4 regions of the Candidatus Thiodiazotropha endoloripes genome follow, and region 4 is predicted to be linked to each of the others. Evidence: predicted binding sites of a transcription regulator. Region 4 holds the regulator's gene; each other region holds the start of a gene.
The links. Region 4 encodes FNR, which switches genes on or off when oxygen is low (the NO sensors DNR and NnrR bind a similar motif). Its sites were predicted from a motif close to TTGATNTANATCAA; they were not measured.

Region 1 (3,108 bases), on a different contig from region 4:
TTGCAGCCGGCAGCACATGGAGCGCACCTGGTGCGGGCTCAGCTCGGAATTGAGGAAGTTCTGGAAATAGGGCAGGCCATACTTGGCGGTCATGCGGAACAGCCGTTCGGCATTCTCGCTCTCCCAGGGGAAATCAGCGGTAATGTTGTAGGTAGGGATGGGGAAGGTGAAGACCCGGCCTTTGGCATCCCCTTCAGTCATTACCTCGATATAGGCGCGATTGATCAGATCCATTTCGGCTTGCAGTTCACCATACTGGAAGGGCATCTCCATACCGCCGATCACAGGTACCTGCCGGCGCAGATCCTCCGGGCAGACCCAGTCGAAGGTGAGGTTGGTAAACGGAGTCTGGGTGCCCCAGCGGGAGGGAACGTTGAGGTTGTAGATCAGCTCCTGGATAGCCTGTTTGATCTGCTCGTAACTGAGATTGTCGTTGCGAATGAAGGGCGCCAGGTAGGTATCGAACGAGCTGAATGCCTGGGCCCCGGCCCACTCATTCTGCAGGGTTCCCAGAAAGTTGACGATCTGGCCGACCGCACTGGAGAGATGTTTTGGGGGTGAGGATTCGACCTTGCCTGGAATTCCGTTGAGTCCCTCGTGCAGCAGGGTTCTCAGTGACCAGCCGGCACAGTAGCCGGCCAGCATGTCCAGGTCATGAACATGCACTGCGCCACTCCGGTGGGCCTCGCCGATCTCCGGTGGATAGACATGGTTGAGCCAGTAGTTGGCGATCATCTTGCCGGAGGTGTTTAGGATCAGGCCACCCAGTGAGTAGCCCTGGTTGGCATTCGCGCTGACCCGCCAGTCACTACGCTGCAGATACTCATTCACCGAGCTGGAGACATCGAGCAGGGTGCGTCGATCCTGGCGCAGCTTTTTATGTTGCTCCCGGTAGACGATATAGGCCCGGGCAGTCTGCAGGTGGTTGGCGCTGATCAGTACCTGTTCCACTACATCCTGTATCCGCTCGATGTCAGGGTTACTCTGTCGATAGCCGGTGTGGGTCAGGACTTTTACCACCTGAGCGGTGATCAAGGCGGCCTCTTCATCCCCGAATTCACCGCTGGCTTCAGCGGCCAGCAGGATGGCGTTATGGATTTTGGAGGGATCAAAATCCGCTTCGCTGCCGTCTCTCTTTACGATTTTGCTGGGTGTACGGAGTCTCTGTCGCCCAATGGTGGCTTGCATCTCGGTAGCCCTCCGGCGTTATTATCAATGAATATCTATATGTAGCGAGTGATTAATAATTCAAACACAATATATTGTGTTTTCAAGGTCAGTAATTGACTGACATCAAATATCTGATGAAATCTTTGGCTGATCGTGGGTTGAATGGTGGGAGAGGGGCGGCAGCAGAGCCCTGCTGCCGGTTTGTCTGGGCGATCCGGGGTTATAGGCCGTCCGCAACGAACGGATTGGTCTGGCGCTCCTCGCCAAAGGTGGAATCCGGTCCATGACCGGGTATGAAACGTACATCGTCCCCCAGGGGCCAGAGCCTCTCTCTGATTGAACGCAGCAGGGCCTGGTGGTCGCCCCGGGGAAAGTCGGTCCTGCCAATGGAGCCTTTGAACAGTACGTCGCCAACCTGGGCAACCCGGCTATCCCGGTGAAAAAATATGATATGACCTGGGGTATGGCCTGGGCAGTGGATGACTTCCAGCTTCTCATCCCCAAGGGAGACCTGATCCCCGTGCTCCAACCATTGATCCGGAGTGCATTTTCTACCGTCACCAAAACCGAACATATCCGCCTGCTGGTCCATGTTGTCGAGCCAGAAGGCATCCTCCTTGTGTGGTCCCTGGATCGGTACGCCAAGCCTTTCCGCCAGCTCGACTGCGCCACCGGCATGATCCAGGTGGCCATGGGTGAGCAGAATCATCTGCGGTTTCAACTCGAGATCCTCAAGGATGGTCATCAGCCGCTGACTCTCACCGCCCGGATCGATGATGGCGGCCGCGCGGGTGTTTTCACACCAGAACAGGGTGCAGTTTTGCTGGAAGGGGGTTACGGGTATGACTTTGTATTGCATCAGCAGTTGGCCTCAACTTCAGTGCTCGATCTTGTTCAACAGGTTTTCGATCTGGGCGGTTTTTTTCGCGCCGAGAAGGATATCATCGATTACCCCGTCTTTTACCAGAATCAGTGTCGGTGTGGCGCGGATTTTGTACTGCCTGGCCGCTTCCGGGTCGTCGCTGATGTTGATTTTGCTGATGTTCCCATGGTGTCTCGACAGATCGTCGATAATCGGGGTCATCTGTTTGCAGGGTGGGCAGCTTTCACTGTAGAAATAGATCAGGCGACTCTCCGCTTCCCCGCTCTCCGAAGCCACTTCAAGGCCAATCTGTCTTTTCGCGGAGAGGTAGGTAAGCAGCGGTACCAGAATCAGATAGCTGGCAATCAGCAGTAGTATGATCATCACCCAGGACATGGGGCTATCTCCGGTGGTGTTTTTAGATTAGGTTGTTTTTTTCTTTGTCAGTTCTTATTAATCCGGTGACCAAATGGTTCACTTTCAGCCGCCGGGTTTATCGTGTCAGAACAATACTCACGAGATGCTCAAATGCAAGCGTTGGGAATACAGTGCAGCAAACTTTTGTCAAAACCCATCTGCCAGATCTGGTGCAGCGCCTGCCACCCTTGAAGCCCTGAACCTAACCTATTAAGGTGTCGGGTTAATATTGTGACAGAAAAACCATACAGCGCAGGTAGATCATCCATCGATGGAACAGACAACGCTCTTTATTGTGGTCGGGGGACTGTTAGTCCTCACCCTGGTGCTGGCAAGCATCATTCAGCGTTATAACGATTTTGTTGAAGAGCGAAATCAGAAGGTGCAGCGAATCCTCAACCGGGTAACTGAAATCGAGGCGCTGATCGGGCGTATGCCCGGTTTGCCTGTGCCTGCCGAGGTGTTAACCCTGTTGCGGCGGGACATTCATGCCCGTTTACTGGCCCTGCAGCAGATGCATCCCAAGTATGAAGGCATCAGTCAGATGATCCAGGCTGCGGAGCAGGCGATCGGTCAGGTCAAACCTGAGAGTGAGGAGCGGTTGCTCGATACAGCCCGACTTGAGCAGTTCTCCCGGCTGTCGAATGAGATCAGCTGGC
Region 2 (3,108 bases), on a different contig from region 4:
ATCATGCCTTGAAGATCATGGCTACCGGGGGCGTCTATCTGGGTGGCGGTATTGCACCTCAGATAATGCCGCTATTGAATGAGGGTCAGTTCATGCAGGCTTTTCTCGCCAAAGGCCGTATGCAGCACATCGTCACGGCAATGCCGGTAAGGGTCATCCTGAATGATAAGACGGCCCTGATGGGTGCGGCCCACTTTGCCGCTCTGCAGGATTGATCACCCCGGAATGAACCACGCACCCGGAAGGGTGCATGGCGTGTAGCTGCAGGTTCAGTTTGAACCTGCCGGCGACGGTCCTTTAATCAAAAGGCTTCGGTGCCGGAGTATTGTCTGTTGAAGGTGGCAGAATCGGCATCATGAAGGATGGCTGATCCCCGGTCAGGGTCTTGAGAAAGGCCACGATCTGCCCGTTCTCCTCATCTGTGAACTTGCGCCCCAGTTGCAGCCTGCCCATCACATCGACGGCTTCGGTCAGGGTTTGGGCTTCACCATCATGGAAGTAGGGGTAGGTCATCTCCACATTTCTCAAAGTGGGTACTTTGAATTTGAAGCGGTCCGCATCCTTGCCGGTCACCGCACTCAGACCTTCCGCCTTGCTATCGGTCTTATAGGCCTCGACCAGACCCATCTTCTGAAAAGAGTTGCCACCGACCGCTTCACCGTTATGGCAGGCGGTACAGCCGCTCTCCTTGAACAGCTTGTAGCCTTTCAGCTCCTCACCACTCAGGGCAGCCTTGTCACCCAGCAACCACTTGTCAAAATCCGAGTTGGGGGTCACCAGGGTCTTCTCAAACTCGGCAATCGCCTGGGTCACCTCATCGATGGTGATTTTATCCACACCAAATACCTTCTTGAACTCCATCACGTATTCGGGGATCGATTCCAGCACTTCAACCGCCAGGGTATGGCTTGCGGCCATCTCGCCCGGATTGGCGATCGGACCACCGGCTTGTGCTTTCAGGTCTGCAGCCCGGCCATCCCAGAACTGAGCCACATTCAGGCTGGAGTTCAGGACGGTAGGCGCGTTGATCGGACCCTGCTGCCAATTATGACCGATCGAGGTTTTAAGGTTATCGGTGCCCCCCATGCTCAGGTTGTGGCATGAATTACACGAAATAAAGCCGGATTTGGAGAGACGAGGGTCAAAATAGAGTTTCTTACCCAACTCAACCTGCCCCAGATTAATGCTCTGAACAGGTTTAATCGGTTTGATGGGTTCTTCCGCTGCCATAGCCTGGCCTGAAATACCTAGCAGCACTGTTGCGATCAGAGAAATTTTAAAGTTCATGTCCTTTACCTGTAAGTTTCTCGAAGACTGGAACCATCCTCATGGAATAACTGACTTAATCCGCCTGCTGCTCAACTCGGGCAGCTGCAGGCCATTTGGGAACACATTCGCTTTAATTATTTTCGACTTGTATGGACTGTTTAGTTGAGACCGACTCCGGCCAACCACAAAAACCACACAAGGTGGAGGTGAATATTAGAATTAGTCTAAATTTAAAGCATTGACATAGGTCAATGTTTCCAACTCAGTGAAAAGCGCAATTCACTGATCTGTCAAAAGAGGCTGGAAAGGGGCTAATCGCTCAGGGCTTGATGTTTTTAACCCGCACCACCAGATCGACAACATCCATGGATGTGCCTTCCGGCAGATCCTGTGCGATGAAGTGGGGTGCCAAACGATCTTTGATATCGATCAGGTCACCGGTATCCACATTGTAGAAGTGGTGGTGATGGCTGTTGTTTGAATCGTAGAAGGTACGCGAGGCATCGATAAAGATCTCCCTCACCAATCCCTTCCGGGCGAACAGTCCCAGGGTGTTGTAGACCGTCGCTTTTGATACCCGGCTGCCAGTCTGCTTGACCAGATCGAAGAGCTGATCCGCAGTGACATGCTGGTTACGCTCGAACAAGACATCCGCAATGATACGCCGCTGTTTGGTCAGATTGACCCCATGAGCGATCATCATTTGCGTGATGTTTCGCTTTTGCGGAGGCTGTTGTTGTTCGTTCAAATTCATCCGCTGAGTATAAATTCAAACGGCTGATAATTCTACAGCCGCATATTATTAACATGTTTTACATAGGGTTATATTCTGCGCTGACCCATAGGCCAGAATCCAGTAAGCGCGTTCCATCTCAAAACAATTTCGTATTAGGCAAAAACTATCATTGCCATTGAAAAGACCATTCGCTTCCAATTATTTTTAGAACTATTCTAAGCATCAGCGAAGAGCCTGCAGGGCTCAACGTGCAATTCCACAATAACCATCATTTCGGAGAACCAGATATGGAACTCAAAGGTAGTAATACAGAGCAAAACCTGAAAGACGCTTTTGCCGGAGAATCCCAAGCCAATCGTCGCTACCTCTACTTCGCTGCAAAAGCCGATGTAGAGGGTTACAACGATGTAGCAGCCCTGTTTCGTTCCACCGCTGAAGGTGAAACCGGCCATGCCCATGGTCATCTTGAGTATCTGGAGCAGTGTGGCGATCCTGCAACCGGTCTGCCCATCGGCCCTACTGGCGATAACCTGAAGGCCGCAGTCGCAGGTGAAACCCACGAATACACTGACATGTATCCAGGCATGGCCAAAACTGCCCGTGATGAGGGTTTCGATGAAGTCGCAGACTGGTTCGAGACTCTGGCCAAGGCCGAGCGTTCTCATGCCAACCGTTACCAGAAAGCTCTGGACGAGCTGGACTAAGCACCAGATCAGGCACGGGCAACGCCCGATTCGGCGGCCTCGCATGGGGCCGCCCAGCCTCAAAGCAGGAGTAGATACCCATGGCAGCACCGACCGGTCAACGAGAAGGTAATCTGGAAGCCCCGACCCGGCATCCCATCGACTGGAAAAATCCCGAATACTATAACGAACAGAGCCTAATGGAGGAGCTGGAACGGGTCTTCGATCTGTGCCATGGATGTCGACGCTGCGTCAGCCTATGTCAAAGCTTTCCCAGCCTGTTCGATCTGGTGGATGAATCGGAAACCATGGAGGTGGATGGTGTTGCCAAAGAGGATTACTGGCAGGTGGTGGATCACTGCTACCTGTGTGACCTCTGTTACATGACCAAATGTCCCTATGTGCCGCCTCACGAATGGA
Region 3 (3,108 bases), on a different contig from region 4:
TTCCGAACAGGAAGACACTTCGCTGACAGCTAATGCGCTCAAGGCCATGGCACATCCATTAAGATGGAAAATACTCTGTTCACTCGGGGAAAACGAACTCTCTGTCGGGGAGATTGTGGAACGCACCGGCACCTCGCAGAGCAATATATCCCAACACCTGGAACAGTTGCGCAACAAGAATATCGTCGTCTCCCGCAAAGAGGCGAACCGGATCTACTACCGGATCCGCAACCACCAGTTGCTCGAACTGATCGGCATCATGCGTAATGTGCTGTGTCCGGCAAATCTTGATGACCGCTACCCAAGATAGCAAACGGGTCTGAAATGGATGAGCACATTGTAGAACTGGAGAGTCGAATTGCCTTTCAGGACGAGGCAATCCACTCCCTGAGTGAAACCCTAGCCCAGCAGCAGGAAAAAATTGACGGCTTAACAGTGGCGCTTGAAGCGCTGAAAGAGAAGCTGAAAGCACTGGAGCCATCACCGCTACAATCTTCAGAAGCCGAGCCACCGCCGCCGCACTATTGATTCCCAACCATCAAGCGAAAAGATCCATCGACAGGCTACAGGACAAAGCCCGTATATCCATCTCAGACCCCACTCCTCGAGTTGTAGAGGCAGATTTCCAAGCGAGCCAATAACCTTTGCAAAAACCTCGGATCTCGGTCTATGAAATAGACTATATGATTAGACAACCGATCCAACCAGGGATAACAGATGGCCGAGCATGGTCACTATTCGTTAATGATACATGGCGGCGCGGGAACACTGGAGTGTCTCAAAGAGCCTAGAACCGCAAGCCGGTATCGTCAGAGTATCCGCCGTATTCTGGAGCATGGCCGGGACCTGCTTGAATTGGGTGGGTCCGCCCTGCAAACCGTCGAGAGCTGTGCATCGCTACCGGAAGATGACCCACTCTTCGATGCCGGCTGTGGATCGGTACTGAATGAACACGGCAAGGCCGAGATGGATGCTGCGATCATGGATGGCCGGGACCTCTCTGCCGGCGCAGTAGCTGCCGTGCAGAATATCGCCAACCCGATTCAACTCGCCCGCCATGTGATGTCGAAAAGTGAACATGTCATGCTGATTGCAGAGGGTGATCTGCGTTTTGCAGACCAATGCGGCATCGAACAGACCCCAGACAGCTATTTCTACACAGCGGAGCGGGTGGCACAGCTGGAACAGGCGCGACTGAAAGACAAAGTCGTGCTCGATCACGATGATGCGGAGACAGAAAACGCAGCGCAGAAACTTGGCACCATTGAAACCGTTGCCAGGGATCTCGCTGGAAATCTGGCAGCCGCCACTTCACCGACGGTATGGTCAATAAATCCATGGGACGGGTTGGAGATTCACCGATCGTCGGCACGGGTGCCTATGCGGACAATGAAACCTGTGCGGTTTCTGCAACCGGTTATGGCGAAGGTTTCATGCGCACCCTGATTGGTAAAACAATCTCGGATTTGATACTGATGAAAAAGATGGATGGCGCGCAGGCCACAGCAGCCGGCATCGACTCTTTCACACCTAAGGCCCAGGGCAGAGGTGGCGTGATCGTGGTCGATAAATACGGCCAATGCAATCGTGGCCTGACGACTAAAAAGATGATCCATGGCTGGATCGAAAAGTGCGGTGAATCGATGGTTTGGTTTGATTAACCCTGATAATTTTTAGTCGCTAAATGACTATTGTATGTGATCAATCCCGCATTATTGTTATGGTTATGCGAATTAACCGGCAACTCTTGATCAAAATCAAATCCTAAACGCTCAAGCCCCATTACATCTATCCACCTAATCCAGAGATTAATCCCGATTCGAGGTGGATCCATGACAAGAATGGAAAGCTTGGGCGCACTATGTCTGACTGTAGCGATCACGGCCTGTGGTGGTGGCGGAGGTGGAGACAGCAGCGACACGGACAGCAATACCAACCAGAACAGTCAGGTCACCATGGAGGCGCTGGGCAGAAAGCTCTTCTTTGATACCAACCTCTCAAGCGGTAGCAACCAGGCCTGTGCCAGTTGTCATGATCCGGATAGTGGCTTTGCCGACCCGAGGGTGACCGTTGACGCTCCTGTCTCTGAAGGCTCCGTGGGTGGGACCTTTGGAGATCGCAATGCGCCAACGGCTGCCTATGCCGCCTTTACGCCCTCATTCACTACCGTTGCGGCGGCAGCGCAGACTCAGGAAACCGATTCAAAATATGAGGGAGGGCAATTTCTCGACGGCCGGGCTCTCGACCTGGTAACCCAGGCCAAAGGACCATTCCTGAATCCCCTGGAAATGAATAACGCTTCTGCTGAAGAAGTGGTCGGCAAGGTACAGAATTCCGACTATGCCCATGAGTTCACCGCACTCTTCGGTGAAGACGCCTTCAGCGATACGGATACGGCCTATCACAACATCGCCACGGCAATAGCGGCTTTTGAGTCATCCGACGAGGTCAATCCCTTCAGTTCAAAATTCGATGCCTATCTGAATGGGGACTACACCTTCACGACGTCGGAACAGCGTGGCTTTGATCTGTTCCAGGATGCCACGAAAGCCAAATGCGCCAACTGCCACCCCCTCGGCACAACCTCCGAGGAGTCCCTGTTCACCAATTTCCGCTACTACAACATCGGCACACCGAGTAATCCACAAAATCCCGCCAACATTCTAGACAGCAGTTTTGTCGATCAAGGCTTGGGCGCCAGCAGCGCCATCGAGCGCGGTGATGAGGCGGCCGAACGGGGTAAATTCAGAGTCCCGACACTGCGCAATGTCGAGTTAACCGCCCCCTATATGCACAATGGGGTCTATGAGACACTGGAAGAGGTAGTCCTGCACTACGATATTCAAGTGGCCAATCTGTTCATCACCCCGGAAGTGAATGATCCGAATATCGCTGCAGAGATGAATGCAGGGACCTTCGAAGGCTTGAATCTCAGCGATCAGGAGCGAGCGGATCTGGTCAATTTCATGCTCACCCTGACGGATGGCTATTTTTAACCTGAATCCGTGGGTTCAGGTTTAACCTTGACGGGAAAGGGTCGGCTCCGGGCGCTGCCAGAGCCAGATTGCAACCAGGGTCAGAAGCAGCAGCACCGCCAGTGAGAGCTGC
Region 4 (3,108 bases):
TCTGAACTACCGGCCACCGATTCAAAGCCTGGGTGTGATGCAGAAGTTGCAGTTTATGGAGCAGTTCGGTGACAAGGTCTATCCGAATTTTGGTGGTGTGTATATCATACTGGCGGTGAAGCGAGTGGTGACGATCACCCCGATCCGGCCGAAATGGTCGGTGAAGAAGCGGGTTATTCCCACCGCAGCTGAACCCACAATCAGAAACGGTACCTGAGTTACACCTACCATGGATTGCAGCAGAATTCGATGACACAGCATGTAGAACTCTTTACGGATGGCGCCTGCAAGGGCAATCCCGGGCCTGGTGGCTGGGGGGCAGTATTGCGCTATGGGGATCATGAGAAACAACTCTTTGGGGGCGAGGCCAGCACCACCAATAATCGCATGGAGTTGTTGGCGGTCATCAAGGGATTACAGCAGCTGAAAAGAGCCAGTCGTGTCGCTGTGACCACCGATTCCCAATATGTCAAAAATGGCATTACCCAATGGATTCATAACTGGAAAAAGAATGGCTGGAAGACGGCCGCCAGGAAGGCGGTGAAAAATGCCGATCTGTGGCAGAGCCTCGACTGCGAGGTTAAAAAACACCAGGTGGATTGGCACTGGGTGAAAGGGCATGCGGGGCATCCCGGTAATGAGTTGGCGGACCAGCTGGCCAACAAGGGTATCCAGGAGCTGTAGGATGATGCGTCAGATCGTGCTCGATACTGAAACCACAGGTCTGGAGCCTGAACAGGGCCACAGGATCATTGAGATCGGCTGTGTCGAGCTGGTCGACAGGCGGCTGACCGGTAACAATTTTCATCAGTTTCTCCAGCCGGAGCGGGAGATCGATGCCGGAGCTATCGAGGTGCATGGCATCACCAATGAGTTTCTTGCCGATAAGCCCAGATTTTGTGATGTGGCCCAGGATTTCGTGGAGTATGTACGTGGTGCCGAGCTGATCATCCACAACGCCCCGTTTGACGTGGGATTCCTCGATCATGAGTTGAAACTGATGGAGAATCCCCAGCGTATCGACACGCTTAGCGCGGTTACCGATACACTGGTGATGGCAAAGAAGATGCATCCGGGGCAGAGGAACAGCCTCGATGCCCTGTGTAAACGCTACGATATCGACAACTCTCATCGTGAGCTTCATGGAGCACTACTCGATGCGGAGATTCTGGCGGATGTCTATCTGATGATGACCGGCGGCCAGGCGGCACTGGTGTTGGATGATCAGCTCGGACAGCAGGGTGGCGATGAGAATGCGGCCGACAATATCCGTCGTCTGGCTGCCGACCGTCCACCCCTGAAGGTGATCCTGGCGGATGAGTCCGAGCTGGAAGCCCATCAGCGGCAGCTTGAAGCGATGGGTGAGGCCTGTATCTGGCACAAACAGCCGTAGCGGTCGAATCGGAGAAAAGACCCTAGGGCCTATTAGATTTAGTGTTAACAGGCCCTAAGTCAGCCCCTTGATTGACTCGATTTGGCGCTGTCGCTGCCCTGCACGATGTCGTAGAGTCTGGGTATGTCGAGCAACTGAACATGTTTGCGTTCCACCCTCAGCAGGTTTTCATCCTGAAAACGGGTAAAAAGCCGGCTGACTGTTTCAACGGCCAGGCCAAGATAGTTACCGATTTCATGACGGGACATACTGAGAAAGAAGTCGCTGGCTGAAAACCCCCGTTGTTTGAATCGCTCCGAGAAACTGAGCAGAAAGGTGGCCAGGCGCTCTTCGGCACTCTTTTTACCCAGCAGGGTCAGCATTTCCGTATCCTGGCCGATCTCGCGGCTCAGCAGGCGGTACATCTGATGCTGCAGGCTGGGCATGATGGCGCTCAGAGACTCCAACTGGGAGAATGGGATCTCGCACACCGCAGTGGTCTCAAGGGCAATCGCCGAGCAGGTGTGGCAATCATCCTGAATGGCATCCAGGCCGATCAGCTCACCCGGAAGGTGGAAGCCCAGTACCTGTTCTCCGCCATCTTCGTTGGGACTGTAGGTTTTTACCGAGCCGCTGGTGATGACCCGCAGGCTATGGAACTTATCACCGCCACGGTATAGATGATCCCCACGATGGTAGGGTCGGCCCCGTTTGATGATGCAGTCAAGGCGCTCCACGTCATCCGGTGTCAATCCCATCGGTAGACAGAGGGTGGCCAGACTGCAGTTCTTGCAGGCTACCTTGATATTTTCAAATGAGACAACTTTTCTGCTAGTCAAGTAATCGCTCCAGCATGCGGGGTGCTTTGATATCAACGCCTGGTAAAGACGGTTTTCGCGTCAGGGGTATCATTTCCTTTCCGAGATGACCTCAATTTCCTCAATGGCGTTACAGCTCCCAGAGGTTGATGTTTAAACCGCTGGAGCCACCTCTACCGCATTCCCGGCAAACAGCCTGTCGGAGCGGATAGCTTGTCTCCCCATCCTACAACCACATCCTTGTCTCTCTACTATTTTGTGAACCAGCACACGGCCTATTTTTCCAGAAATTCTTGATGTTGATCAAGTCGTTTTGGTTTTTTTATTACTTTGGGTCATTGCAGGAGCCGTATCCAGGGCCGTTGGGAGCAAAAAAAAGCCGGCCTGAAGGCCGGCTTTTCTGCACATGGGTAGGCTTATTGAGCCGGTGCAGCTGGTGCAGGTGCTGCAGCTGGAGGCGCAGGATAGCCGTATGGAGCACCGTAAGGAGCGCCATAAGGAGCACCATAACCGTATGGAGCGCCATAACCATAAGGTCCATAGCCACCATAGTCACGGTAGTAGTTGTTACCCCGGCCATAGCCAGAACCGCGGGCATTACCACTCATGCCGAAGCTGAAATCACCGGAGCCATCACCCCAACCATCGCCCCAACCGTCATTGTTCCAGCCGCGGTTACCATAGCCAGGACCGCCCCACCAGGCAGAGGCACTGGTAGACGCAGCTACAAGAGCAGCGATGCTCAGAACTTTAGCAAATTTAGTCATGCTTTCTTCCTCTCAAATGATTGTTTTGATACTACCATCGGTGATGTATAAAAGTGGCTTCCTAAGCCTCCATCATACGATGCTTGAGGACTCTACAACGAGGTCGGCCGAAAAAACGGCTTGGACTGTCGGGTAAAGTGCTACTAGCCTC

Region 1: a site for FNR is predicted at 1,284-1,297, ahead of A3193_RS12620 (ribonucleoside triphosphate reductase). Genes of this name have one in related genera too.
Region 2: a site for FNR is predicted at 1,508-1,521, ahead of A3193_RS15895 (cytochrome-c peroxidase). Genes of this name have one in related genera too.
Region 3: a site for FNR is predicted at 1,748-1,761, ahead of A3193_RS15470 (cytochrome-c peroxidase). Genes of this name have one in related genera too.

The regions. Positions count from the first base shown of each region.
Region 1 is NZ_LVJW01000006.1:462,763-465,870, reverse strand. Features, by position in the region: gene A3193_RS12620 (ribonucleoside triphosphate reductase) at 1-1,188, opposite strand, end outside; gene A3193_RS12615 (MBL fold metallo-hydrolase) at 1,391-2,029, opposite strand; gene A3193_RS12610 (thioredoxin family protein) at 2,048-2,428, opposite strand; gene A3193_RS12605 (hypothetical protein) at 2,721-3,108, shown strand, end outside.
Region 2 is NZ_LVJW01000006.1:1,158,542-1,161,649, forward strand. Features, by position in the region: gene A3193_RS15890 (glucokinase) at 1-215, shown strand, start outside; gene A3193_RS15895 (cytochrome-c peroxidase) at 298-1,287, opposite strand; gene A3193_RS15900 (Fur family transcriptional regulator) at 1,589-2,017, opposite strand; gene A3193_RS15905 (rubrerythrin family protein) at 2,293-2,709, shown strand; gene A3193_RS15910 (heterodisulfide reductase-related iron-sulfur binding cluster) at 2,790-3,108, shown strand, end outside.
Region 3 is NZ_LVJW01000006.1:1,064,321-1,067,428, forward strand. Features, by position in the region: gene A3193_RS15455 (ArsR/SmtB family transcription factor) at 1-310, shown strand, start outside; gene A3193_RS15460 (SlyX family protein) at 325-528, shown strand; partial or broken gene A3193_RS15465 (isoaspartyl peptidase/L-asparaginase family protein) at 745-1,661, shown strand; gene A3193_RS15470 (cytochrome-c peroxidase) at 1,833-2,996, shown strand; gene A3193_RS15475 (YbaN family protein) at 3,018-3,108, opposite strand, start outside.
Region 4 is NZ_LVJW01000003.1:609,223-612,330, forward strand. Features, by position in the region: gene A3193_RS02790 (class I SAM-dependent methyltransferase) at 1-217, shown strand, start outside; gene rnhA (ribonuclease HI) at 250-684, shown strand; gene dnaQ (DNA polymerase III subunit epsilon) at 689-1,393, shown strand; gene fnr (fumarate/nitrate reduction transcriptional regulator Fnr) at 1,453-2,211, opposite strand; gene A3193_RS02810 (sulfur globule family protein) at 2,607-2,957, opposite strand.